One region of the Rahnella sp. BCC 1045 genome, then DNA from elsewhere that is predicted to be linked to it. Evidence: riboswitches for the same ligand, from Rfam matches in the RefSeq annotation. Region 1 holds a riboswitch; each other region holds the start of a gene.

Evidence for each region. A riboswitch is a leader RNA that binds a small molecule or an ion and turns the genes downstream of it on or off. The one in region 1 is predicted to bind thiamine pyrophosphate.
Region 2: linked by a shared signal. The riboswitch ahead of thiC (phosphomethylpyrimidine synthase ThiC) and the one ahead of thiM (hydroxyethylthiazole kinase) in region 1 are both predicted to bind thiamine pyrophosphate.
Region 3: linked by a shared signal. The riboswitch ahead of thiB (thiamine ABC transporter substrate binding subunit) and the one ahead of thiM (hydroxyethylthiazole kinase) in region 1 are both predicted to bind thiamine pyrophosphate.

Annotation. Positions count from the first base shown of each region.
Region 1 covers NZ_JAFMOZ010000133.1:91,766-95,966, forward strand. Annotated here, with positions in the region: gene J1782_RS16690 (transcriptional regulator) at 77-784, shown strand; gene J1782_RS16695 (PhzF family phenazine biosynthesis protein) at 811-1,602, shown strand; gene J1782_RS16700 (RidA family protein) at 1,793-2,140, shown strand; TPP riboswitch at 2,194-2,295, shown strand; gene thiM (hydroxyethylthiazole kinase) at 2,330-3,139, shown strand; gene thiD (bifunctional hydroxymethylpyrimidine kinase/phosphomethylpyrimidine kinase) at 3,136-3,936, shown strand; gene J1782_RS16715 (hypothetical protein) at 3,942-4,201, opposite strand, start outside.
Region 2 covers NZ_JAFMOZ010000097.1:22,027-26,227, forward strand. Annotated here, with positions in the region: gene thiE (thiamine phosphate synthase) at 1-384, opposite strand, end outside; gene thiC (phosphomethylpyrimidine synthase ThiC) at 381-2,333, opposite strand; TPP riboswitch at 2,479-2,605, opposite strand; gene rsd (sigma D regulator) at 2,686-3,195, opposite strand; gene nudC (NAD(+) diphosphatase) at 3,294-4,079, shown strand; gene hemE (uroporphyrinogen decarboxylase) at 4,151-4,201, shown strand, end outside.
Region 3 covers NZ_JAFMOZ010000140.1:68,119-72,319, reverse strand. Annotated here, with positions in the region: gene thiQ (thiamine ABC transporter ATP-binding protein ThiQ) at 1-21, opposite strand, end outside; gene thiP (thiamine/thiamine pyrophosphate ABC transporter permease ThiP) at 5-1,615, opposite strand; gene thiB (thiamine ABC transporter substrate binding subunit) at 1,591-2,574, opposite strand; TPP riboswitch at 2,618-2,872, opposite strand; gene sgrR (HTH-type transcriptional regulator SgrR) at 2,913-4,201, opposite strand, start outside.

The sequences.
Region 1 (4,201 bases):
ATCAACAAAAAATTGATATTTCAACATTCGGTTGATATTGTGTTTGCATCTAATGCAATCGCGGACTACAACACCCATGCCCAAAATTCCACCAGACGCCACAGCCGAAAGAGCACTCGTTCTGAAAACGCTCTTCGCCTCCGTGGAGGCTCTTGAGGCGGCCATCGGCAACAATACCGAAATCGTAGTTCATGACCTGGCAAATCCGTCGTCTTCCGTGCTGAAAATTGCCAATGGTCACGTTTCTGGCCGGGCGGTAGGGGATTCCATGTTCAGCGGCCCGGACGGTGATTTAGGATTCGCCGGTCTTCTCAACGCCCGGAATACGGCTTCTCCATCCTCAGAACCGCTGGTTATTGCGGATTACACAACAGTGACCGCGAAAGGAACAAAACTGAAAAGCGCCACGACGGTTTATCGCGACGCGGAGGGCGTCGCATTTGCCAGCCTGTGTATCAACGTTGATCTCAGTGAAGTTGAAATTGCGCATGCGGCGCTCGGGCGCCTGCTCAGACAGTATTCTTCAGAAAATACGCCGCAAAATTCCCAAACCGATCTCGGGTCCATGATGGAAGAAATCATTGATTCTTCCCTGTCTCAGTCGGGGCGAGCGGGTAAACCGATGAATAAAAAAGAGAAACTCGAAGCCGTCAGAGTTATGCAGGATCGCGGGATGTTTATCGTCAAAGGCGGCGTTGAAAAGGCGGCCAGCAAACTGGGCGTTACCCGCTACACCATCTACAACTATCTGGATGAAATTAAGAAATCCGGTGGCGATGAATAGTGGTCACTTATAGTGAGGAGTCTGAAATGGAAATATCAATTTATCAGGTCGATGCATTTGCATCGCAAAGTTTTAGTGGAAATCCGGCGGCCGTTTGCCCGTTGCCTCACTGGCTGGATGACAGCGTTTTAAGCAATATTGCCCGTGAAAATAATCTTTCCGAAACGGCTTTCTTCGTCAAAAACGGTGACCATTATGAGCTGCGCTGGTTCACGCCGGGCACCGAAGTGGATTTATGCGGTCATGCCAAGCTGGCGGCGGCGTGGGTGATAAGCCAGGCGCTGGGCGATAAATCCGCATCGCTGCGGTTTTCTACCCGCAGCGGAGATTTATGGGTGACCTGCCAGGATGAGGTTTTCCACATGGATTTCCCGCTGAAATCTCCGGTGTCTTTCACGCTGCCAGACGGACTCACTCAGGCACTTGGGCTGACAGCACCGATCACCGCGGTGCTTAAAACCGATGATATTATCATTGTGATTGAAGATGCTGCCGCACTGGAAGCCCTCGCGCCGGATTTCGCAGCGCTCAATGCTTTTGATACCCGTGGCGTGGTGGTCACCGCTGCGGGCGATAATTTTGATTTTGTCTCCCGCTGGTTCGGGCCTCGCGTGGCGGTGAATGAAGATCCGGTAACCGGTTCAGCCCACACCTCGCTGGCACCGTATTGGTCGAAACGTCTGAATAAAACGCAGATGAACGCCCGGCAGGGCGGTGCGCGTAAAGGCGAACTGCAATGTGAAATGAGCGGAAATGATCGGGTGATTATCAGCGGCAAAGCGGCGCTGTATATGCGAGGTACTATTTATCTTAATTAAAATCTATCGCTTAAGTCCTCTCAATTAATTTATTTCCAATAGCTAAGTTGTTTATATGACAGAGAAAAACAAACCGGTGGATCCCCGTGATTCACGGATAGTTTATATCACGCTGGCGGCTGTCTTAATTTTCTACGGCATGTTGCTGATATCAAACTTCTGATTTTACGTCTGAATCGAGGAATTCATTATGCTCACAGGGACCTTACCTTTTCCCAAAGTCCGTAAAAGCGGCAATCTTTATTTTGTTTCCGGCGAAGTACCGATTACCGCGGAAGGCACAACGCCCGCCGGAATTGAAGCGCAGACCCATTTGGTATTTTCGAAAATAGCCGGATCGCTTAAAGAATATAACCTGACACTCGATGATGCTGTTTCCGTGAATGTTTACCTGACCGATAAGAAAGATTTCAAAGCCTTTAACGAGGCGTATGTAAAACATTTCAACGCGCCATATCCTGCCCGGACAACAGTTTGCGTGGAACTTCTGGTCGATGTTTTACTGGAAATTAACCTTATTGCGTCGGCGGCGAAATAACACGCTGTACGAAAAATCCTGATTGACCTTCTCAGGCTCGCCACCAATAATGCTTCCTTGACTCGGGGTGCCGCTCTTGCAAAAGAACGGCTGAGATTTTACCCGTATTACCTGATCTGGATTATGCCAGCGTAGGGAAGTCAGGTATCTCTCCCGATACCGCCTTCTTTAGCGCCGGTGGGGAGAACTATGAATACCCGACCTTCCGTGTTTCCCGGCGCAACATCCGCCGCTTCTTTACGACAACTTCGTGCCTCCGCGCCGCTGGTTCACTGCCTGACCAATGACGTGGTGCAATCCTTTACGGCCAATGTTCTGCTGGCGCTCGGTGCCTCACCGGCAATGGTGACTGACCCGGCCGAAGCCGCGCAGTTCAGCGCGGTGGCCGATGCCTTACTGGTGAATGTCGGCACGCTGACCCGTCCTCATGCTGAGGCGATGCTGGCAGCGATTCACGCAGCAAATCAGGCCGGAAAACCCTGGGTGCTGGATCCGGTTGCCGTCGGCGGCCTGAGCTGGCGCACGGAGTTTTGCCTTGAACTCATCAAACTTACACCCGCCGCCATCCGCGGAAACGCCTCTGAAATCCGTGCGCTTAGCGGCCTGAGTGCGTCCGGGCGTGGCGTAGACAGCGGCGATGATTCGCTGTCTGCCTTACCGGCTGCACAGCAACTGGCGCTGGAAACCGGCGCGGTGGTGGCTGTCACCGGTGAAACTGATTACGTCACCGACGGCGAACGCAGCTGGTCTGTTCCCGGCGGACATCTGATGATGACCCGCATCGTCGGCACCGGCTGTTCGTTATCAGCGGTTGTTGCGGCGTTTGCCGCATTGCCCGGCAAACGTCTGGATAACGTTGCCGCGGCATGTCGCGTCATGTCTTGTGCCGGTGAGCGTGCCTGCGCAGTGGTGAAAGGGCCGGGCAGCTTCACGCCAGAGTTTCTCGATAACCTGTATTTGATGCGCGAAGAGTGGCTGAACGGGGAAAAAATCGGATGAGAAGAGTCAATGCCCTGACCATAGCAGGTACTGACCCGAGCGGCGGCGCGGGGATCCAGGCAGATCTCAAAACCTTCTCGGCGCTCGGCGCGTATGGCACGAGCGTTATCACGGCGCTGGTGGCGCAAAATACCCGTGGCGTGCAGTCTGTTTACAACATTGAGCCGGATTTCGTGGCCGCGCAGCTCGATTCCGTACTCAGCGACGTGCGAATCGACAGCACTAAAATCGGCATGCTGGCGAACAGCCAGATTGTTGAAGCGGTCGCTGAAAGGCTTAAGTATTATCAGCCGCCTTTTGTGGTGCTTGATACCGTCATGCTGGCGAAAAGTGGCGATCCGCTGCTGTTGCCGGAGGCCGTTGATGCCGTGCGCCGTTTGCTGATTCCGCAGGTTTCAATTATTACCCCCAATCTGCCGGAAGCCGCTGCGTTACTGGAATGCCCGGTGGCGCTGACTGAAGCAGAAATGCGTGAACAGGGCGAAGCGTTACTGGCGATGGGATGTGAGGCGGTGCTGATGAAAGGCGGTCATCTGAGTGATGAAGAAAGCCCGGACTGGTTGTTTATGACCGGTTCACGCGAGCGGTTTACCGCACCGCGCGTGAATACCCGGCACACGCACGGAACGGGGTGTACATTATCGGCCGCGCTGGCGGCACTGCGACCGCGGCATAACAACTGGGCCGATACCGTACGCGAAGCAAAAGATTATCTCCAGCAGGCACTGATGCAGGCCGACTCACTGGAAGTCGGCCACGGCATCGGGCCTGTGCATCATTTCCACCGCTGGTGGTAAACCGCTCAGGCGCGGCGCTGGGTTTCGCTCAGCGCCTCTTCTGCCTGGTGATACATCGTCAGCGCCTGTTGCAGATGCACGGCGTCAAACGGGTTTAGCGGGTAGAATTTCGCTTCTTTGCGCGGTCGCAGCATTACACGGATCTTCGTGGCTGAAACACGCTCAAACCGGTAGCTGGCAATATCCTGATTTTCCTCATCTTTCCACGACAGTAACAGCGCCGCGTGCTCACCGGTACGACGCCCGATAAACTGTTCGTGCAGCC
Region 2 (4,201 bases), on a different contig from region 1:
GATGTATGAAGGATTCACGGAAACGGCGCGCGTCATTTCAGCCTCGTCATGCGTGGAAACGCCCAGTCGCAGACCGGCCTGACGAATTGCCGCAAGATCGGCTGTATCGAGATCTTCCTGACCCAGATGCACGCCATATGCATGATGCTTCACCGCCAGACGCCAGTAATCGTTGATGAACAGCCGCGCCTGATATTTTTTTCCCAGCGCGATAGCCTCGATAATTACCGGTTCGACGTCTTCATCGGGTAAATCTTTCACCCGCAACTGCAGCGTTTTCACGCCTGCATCGAGCAGACGGGCGATCCATTCCACCGTATCGACAACCGGATATAAACCAAGGTGAAAAGGAACGGCGGGGAAGGGCTGAGCTGACTGATTCATTTGTTGATCTCCGTGGCAGGATGATAAAGCTCGCCGCCGCGTGAACGGAATTCAGCTGACATTTGTGCCATGCCGGATTCAACGAGTTCGATGGGCCGGGCTTTAGCTTCCAGCGCGGCGGCGTAATCGCGAACTTCCTGAGTGATTTTCATTGAGCAGAATTTCGGGCCGCACATCGAACAGAAGTGGGCGACTTTGCCGGATTCCTGCGGTAACGTTTCATCGTGGTAGGCGCGGGCAGTGGCCGGGTCCAGAGCCAGATTAAACTGATCTTCCCAGCGGAATTCGAAACGGGCTTTGGACATGGCGTTGTCGCGGATTTGCGCACCCGGATGGCCTTTGGCTAAATCGGCGGCATGTGCTGCAATTTTGTAGGTAATCAGACCCTGCTTAACGTCTTCTTTATTCGGCAGGCCGAGATGCTCTTTCGGTGTGACGTAACACAGCATGGCACAACCGAACCAGCCAATCATCGCAGCGCCAATACCGGACGTGAAGTGGTCATAACCGGGCGCAATGTCGGTCGTCAGCGGCCCGAGCGTATAGAACGGCGCTTCGTGGCATTGCTCGAGTTCTTCCGTCATATTGCGGCGGATCATCTGCATCGGCACATGCCCCGGCCCTTCAATCATCACCTGCACGTCATATTCCCAGGCGATTTTCGTCAGCTCGCCCAGCGTGTGCAATTCTGCAAACTGCGCTTCGTCGTTGGCGTCCTGAATCGAGCCGGGACGCAGACCGTCACCGAGAGAAAGCGAGACATCGTAAGCGGCGCAGATTTCGCAAATCTCCCGGAAATTTTCATACAGGAAGCTTTCGCGATGATGTGACAGACACCATTTCGCCATGATTGAGCCACCGCGCGAAACAATACCGGTCAGACGTTTGGCGGTCATCGGCACATAACGCAGCAACACGCCAGCGTGAATGGTGAAGTAATCCACACCTTGTTCCGCCTGCTCCAGCAGGGTGTCGCGGAACATTTCCCAGTTAAGGTCTTCGGCCACACCATTCACTTTTTCCAGCGCCTGATAAATCGGCACCGTACCGATCGGCACCGGGCTGTTACGCAGGATCCATTCACGGGTTTCATGGATATAGCGGCCGGTGGAGAGATCCATCACCGTGTCCGCGCCCCAGCGCGTCGACCACACCAGTTTTTCAACTTCTTCTTCGATGGATGACGTCACCGCCGAGTTGCCGATATTGGCGTTCACCTTCACCAGAAAATTGCGGCCAATGATCATCGGCTCGGATTCCGGGTGATTGATGTTGGCGGGGATAATCGCGCGACCGGCGGCCACTTCCTGGCGAACAAAGTCGGCGGTGATATTCGCGGGCAGGTGCGCCCCGAAGCTTTCACCGGGATGTTGCTGGCGCAGGACTTCTCCGCGGATCCGCTCACGCCCCATGTTTTCGCGAATAGCGATGAATTCCATCTCAGGGGTAATCATGCCCCGTCGCGCATAATGCAGCTGTGTGACATTTTTACCGGCAATGGCTTTTCGCGGGCGCGGAAGATGTTCGAAGCGTAAATGATCCAGCCCTTCGTCGGCCAGGCGCTGCTGAGTAAAACCGGAGCTGACTTGCGGAAGTTCTTCGGTATCGGCGCGTCCGGTTATCCAGCGGGCACGCAATTTTTCAAGACCGGTATGCACGTCGATGGTCGCAGACGGGTCGCCATACGGTCCGGCGGTGTCATAAACCGGAATCGCTTCGTTTTCTTCAAACTGCGGGTTGTCTTTTCCGCCGCCGACCAGCGTCGGGCTGAGCTGGATTTCACGCATAGGGACACGAATACCGGCGTTGTCGCCCTGAAGATAGATACGTCGGGAATTGGGAAAGGCTTCGCCCTGCAAGCTGTCGATAAATGACTGTGCCTGTGCGCGTTGTTCACGGCGGTTAGCGGGCTTTTTTTCGGATGTAACGGGTTTCTGGGTACTCGACATAGCAAATTCCTTGTGTTGTTTTCACGCCAAAAAGCGTGACAGAACGTAATGGAAAATTGCTTGTCTGGAGGTTTACGGCAGGAGTAAAAATGGGCGGTTGAACGCTGGCGGCCGTTTGCAGGCTGATGCCAAATCGCGCTAAACGCATAACATTACTCTTGTTCCCTTCGCGGGTACTAACCCGATCAGGTTCCGCGGATCCCGAATTAACGGTCTCAGCCTGGCATCATCTCCGCGAGGAAATTTTGCACGAGGCACTCCGACAAGAAGCCTCAATATAGGAGGCCGTTGTAAAAACTACAACCCTGAGCAGGGTTTTTATTGTGGCAACGTGTTGTGCAGAAGTAACACGTTACGCGGGTCTGGCAAGATGCTCTTCGTTTGCAGAAGGCAATTCTTTGCGACTTTCCGGATCAAAGGCCAGAATGATCAGTTGATCCTCAAGCTGAAAACGCGCATCCAATGCTTCACCCACATCGGATAATGCATAATGAAATGCGAAAGCATTGTCATCATCAATATCATTTTCGGTGTAACTGTCATGGAAAGCCATGATAGCTTCAGTATTGAGCTCGAGTGCAGGGTATATTTTCGCAGCCTGTAATTTTATCTCTGCACCTTCCACTTCATCGATGACCCGTTGATAAAGATGGAAATGACCGGCAGAAAGGTAATCCACCAGGTTATGGCAAAAGTTGTCCAGCGCTTTTTCATTCAGCGGTGTATGTTTTTCTTTATTGGGTTTCAGGCCGACCAGTGTGCAGTAAGACACCAGCAATTCTTTACGCGCGTGCAGCCATTGATCCACTAACTCATTACTGCCACCAACGCGTTGGGTCAGTCTTTCCAGACGATTTAGCATGGTTGACTCCGTGAGCGAGAAAAAAGTAACCAAAGGTTACTAATATGTAAATATCAACCCCAGATTGTCAGTCTCGTCGAGGTTATGCAACAACAATTATGGAATTACAGATCACAGAAGAACATACCGGCTGGTGGGTAATCAGCTATGAGGGCAAGCTGTGGCTGCCCGAAGGTGAACTGCCGAATGGCAGCGCTGCGCAATTTTCTCTGACGGGCAAAATCGCGCGTCAGATTGGTGAATGGCAGGGCGAACCGGTGTGGATGGTACGTCAGGCGATGCACAATCACATGGTATCTGCACGGCAGATGCTCGATCAGGATCGCGGGCTATTCCAGCTGGTCGGGCGCGGCGTGCAGCTGTCGGAATTTTACCGTTCGCACAAGTTCTGCGGCTATTGCGGCCACGAGATGCACGTCAGTAAAACCGAATGGGCCGCGCTGTGCGGGCATTGCCGTGAACGCTATTACCCTCAAATTGCGCCCTGCATTATTGTCGCCATTCGCCGCGGTGATGAGATTTTGCTGGCGCAGCATGTCCGCCACCGCAATGGCATTCATACGGTTCTGGCTGGCTTCGTGGAAGTCGGGGAAACTCTCGAAGAAACTGTGGCGCGTGAAGTCATGGAAGAGAGCAATATCTGCGTGAAGAATGTCCGTTACGTCAGTTCCCAGCCGTGGCCTTTCCCTAATTCGCTGATGATGGCGTTTATGGCCGACTACGACAGCGGTGACATCGTGCATGATCCGAAAGAGCTGCTCAACGCAGGCTGGTATCGCTTTGATCAACTGCCACAGTTGCCGCCACCGGGGACCATCGCCCGCCGGCTGATTGAAGATACGGTTGCGCTGTGCCGCGCAGAAAGAGATGAAGACGACGTGTAGCAGGAGTGTTGCATGCTAGAATGCCGCCAGATTATTTTCGGGCGGCCCGAATATTGAAGGAAAAAGACAGAATGAATGAGTTGAAAAATGACCGCTACCTGCGCGCCCTGTTACGCCAGCCT
Region 3 (4,201 bases), on a different contig from region 1:
CAGTTTATTCAGCGTCAGCATGGCGGCCCGGCAATTTCTCAATCAGGGTAAATAACAGGAAGCATAGCAGCAGGAGTAAAAGCGCCGTGACCGCACCGTCCTGGCTGCGATAGGAACCCATCTGCTGATACAGATAAAACGGCAGGGTGCGGAAATTCTCGTTGCCGAATAAGGCAATCACGCCGAAATCCCCCAGCGACAGCACACAGGCAAATGCCAGTGCCTGTGCGATCGGGCGTTTCAGCGCGCTCATTTCCACCCAACGCAGACGCTGCCAGCCGCGCATATCGAGCGAAATACACAGCGGGTTATAGCGCTCCGCCACATCACGCATCGGGTTATCCAGCACTTTTAATGCGTAAGGTACCGCCATCAGCGCATTGGTCATGATAACCAAAGGCCACGGGGTTTGCGGCAATCCGGTGGTATCACCGAGCAGCAGGAAAAAACCGGTCGCCAGCACGATGCCCGGCATCGCGAGGATCAGCATTCCGCTGAGATCCATCGCCTGCGCCCAGCCATTTTTCTGGCGTAAACGCAGCTCGCGGCTGCTCCACAGCAACATCATCGTCAGCAACACACACAATAATCCGCTGCCCAGCGCGATACGGACTGACGTCCATAAAGCCTGCCACAGCGCGGGCTGTTGCAGCACGCTGACGGCGGCGCGATTTATACCATCGAAAACCACGGCCAGCAGCGGCGGCAGGATCAGCAGTAAAGCCAGAACAATCAGCAGGCCGTCGGTAATGCGGCGCAGCGGGGAATCGTCCGGATTGCGCCAGCGCTGAGCATGGGTCTGACCGACCGGCAGCGCCTGGCTGAGTTTCTGGCTGAGCAGAACCAGCGTCAGACAACAAAACAGCTGGATGAGCGCCAGCGTGGCCGCGCGACTTAAATCGTAGTCGTAACTCAGTGCCTGATAAATGGCGAGTTCAATGGTGGTCGCCTGCGGACCGCCGCCCAGTGAAAGCACGGTGGCGAAACTCGCGAAACACAGCATGAATATCAGGGCAGCGGCGGGGAAAATCTGACGTCGGATCGCAGGCCATTCCACAAAGCGGAATTGCTGCCAGGCATTCATCCCGAGCTGCGCAGCCAGCTGCCGCTGTTCGATGGCGATATTTTCCAGCGCCTGTAATAAAAGACGGGTTGCCAGCGGCAGATTGAAAAATACGTGCGCCAGCAAAATGCCCTGTAAACCGTACGGCGAAAAACGGTAATCCACACCCAGCCAGTTGCAAATCTGCGCCAGCCAGCCCTGTCTTCCGTATACGCTGAGAATGCCGAACACCGCGACTAAAACCGGCAATACCAGCGTCATCGCGCACAATCGTAATAACAGCTGACGACCTGGGAAACGGCGGCGGAAGAGGGTGCGCGCCAGCAAAATAGCGGGCAGCACCGAGCAGAGCGCCGAAAGCAGCGCCTGCCAGAAGGTGAAACGGATGACGTGCCAGAGATACTGATCCTGCCACGCAGACACGCCGCTTATTTGTGGCGCATGACGCCACAACGAGCCTAATGCCAGCGCGGCGACCAGCAGCATCGCCAGTGACGCCACCGCGCCCGGCCACAGCCAGCGGGGGATCAACGGCTGACGGCGTTCTGCCATGCCTGAATCCATTCGCCGCGGTGAGAAGCTACATCCTGTGCGCTGTATTGCAGGGATTTTGCCGGTACGGTCAGCTGTTTGAAGGCATCAGGCAGTGGCGTGCTGATCACCGGATACATCCAGTTGCCGGTCGGAATGACTTTCTGGAAATCTTCAGTAGTGACGAATTTCATGAACTGTTCAGCCAGTTTCAGCTGTTTGCTGCTGGCCAGCTGACCCGCGACTTCCACCTGCATGTAATGACCTTCAGCGAAGTCAGCGGCGGCATAATTATCTTTCTTCTCTTCAACAATATGATAGGCCGGAGAAGTGGTGTAGCTCAGCACCAGATCGCTTTCGCCTTTGAGGAACAGGCCGTAAGCCTCGCTCCAGCCTTTGGTGACGGTCACGGTTTTCGCCGCCAGTTTTTGCCACGCTTCAGGCGCTTTGTCGCCATAGACTTTTTGCATCCACAGCATCAGGCCAAGACCCGGCGTGCTGGTGCGCGGATCTTCGTAAATCACTTTCCATTTCTGGTCGCTGTTGATCAGCTCATCGAGGCTTTTTGGCGGGTTTTTCAGTTTGTTTTTGTCATACACGAACGCGAAATAGCCGTAGTCGTAAGGCACAAACGTCGTGTTATTCCAGCCACCCGGCACCGTCAGTTGAGCATCAGTTTTCGGTGCTTTGGCAAACAGGCCGGTTTGCTCAGCGGCCTGCAACAGGTTGTTATCCAGACCGAGCACTACGTCCGCTTTAGTGTTTTTGCCTTCCATCCGCAGACGGTTCAGCAAAGATACGCCATCTTCCAGCGCGACATATTTCAGTTCGCAGCCGCACTGTGCCTCAAAGGCTTTTTTGATCGCCGGGCCGGGGCCCCAGTCGGCAGAGAAGGAATCGTAGGTATATACCGTCAGAACGGGTTTTGCAGCAAAGGCAGGTGCAGAAAGTAACAGCAGACAGGACAATATTTTTTTCAACTTTGCGCTCCAAAAAAGAAAAGGGGCAAAGGATTTTGAGTGAGCATCGCACAGTCTCAAATCCCTCCGCCGGGGTTAACCGGATCAGGTTCGACGGGTATCAGGTCTCAGCCATCTTTAAACGTGCTGCGCGTGTGTTGATCGGGCGTCGTGCAGTGCTCGAAATGCTCACGTACTTTGTGTACGCTCCGCTTTCTGTGCGCTGTACTTCACCCGCTGAACACGCGCTCGCGGCGTTTAAAAATCGAGGTCATTCTTCAATACAAAAGAAGTCACTCGGGCACCCCGTTGAGAACGGATGTCATTCTAGAGATTAACGGCGCAATGCGATAGTCCGATTAGCTGTCGGGTGGCGCGAACCAGGCAGATTTGAAGTCGAACCAGCCGAGGGTGTTCATCCGCACGCCGCGCATACTGCGCTGGCCTTGTAAAACCAGCCAGTGATGAAACAGCGGATGAATGTGATGGCAGGCGATCTGCTTCTGGCTCCAGTCGGCAATGGAAAGCTTTCCGGCGTGCCATAAAGCGGCGTCTTCATTCATCGTTTGCGGGAAACAATACGCCAGCAGCGGCAGTTCGTAGAATGAGGCAAACAGCGAAAACTCCAGCGGCAACGTGAAGTTGGCGCTACCCAGCCAGAGATCGGTTTTCACGCCGCCGCGGTACCACACCGCATAATCGACAATCTGGATCACCAGCTCAATGCCTTCTGCCGCCAGCAGCGGACGCAGCGCGTTGCAGATAGCGTGATGTTCTGAGTGCTCGTTATAAAACGTCAGCGTGACCTGCGTCAGACCGTCAGGTTTGGGCGGGTGGGGAAGCAGCGCTTTATGATGCCAGCGCGGCAACAGGCCGTACGCCGGCGACCAGTAACGCTGATAAACCGGCTCGGCAGCGTTGAGCAGCGCAATCGGATTGAACAAATCGCACAGCCACTGGCGCGTTTGTGCGTTTTGGCCGACCGGCGAACGCTGGTCGAAAAGCAGGAAATAACAACCTTCCTCAAGGCGGCTTTCAAGCTCGCTTTTGCCGGATTCATCGGCCTGAAGCTGGACGCCGGAATGCACCAGTTCCTCACTGAGTTCAGGTAGAACCCAGATATTGACCTCATCGATCAGCGCCCGGAATCCAAAATATTCGTCAAACGCGCGGATCCGCAGCTGCGTTTTCTGATTTCGTACCACGGCATACGGGCCGGTTCCCACCGGATGGCGGGCAAAATCGGGCAACGACTCCCACTCTTGTGGCAGGATTGTCGCGTGGATATTCCCGAACAGCCACGGCAGCCAGTGGTCGGGCGCGTTCAGATGAATGTCGATGACGTTTGGCGTTAATGAGATCACCGAGACGATATTGCCGAATAAGCGGTGTGATTTGAGACGAGCGAAGGTGGTAATAATATCGGCCATTTCCAGCTCACGACCATGATGAAAATGAATAGCCGGACGCAGATAGAACCGCCAGTGCAGCGCAGAGATTTCCTGCCAGTGATGGGCCAGATCGCCTTCTACTTCCCCGTTTTCCTCATTTATGCGCGTCAGCCCGCTGAAAATCTGTCGCGCGATGTGTGTTTCTGAGCGGCGCAACATGGTGCCGGGCAGCAGATTAAACAGCGGGCGATAGTACA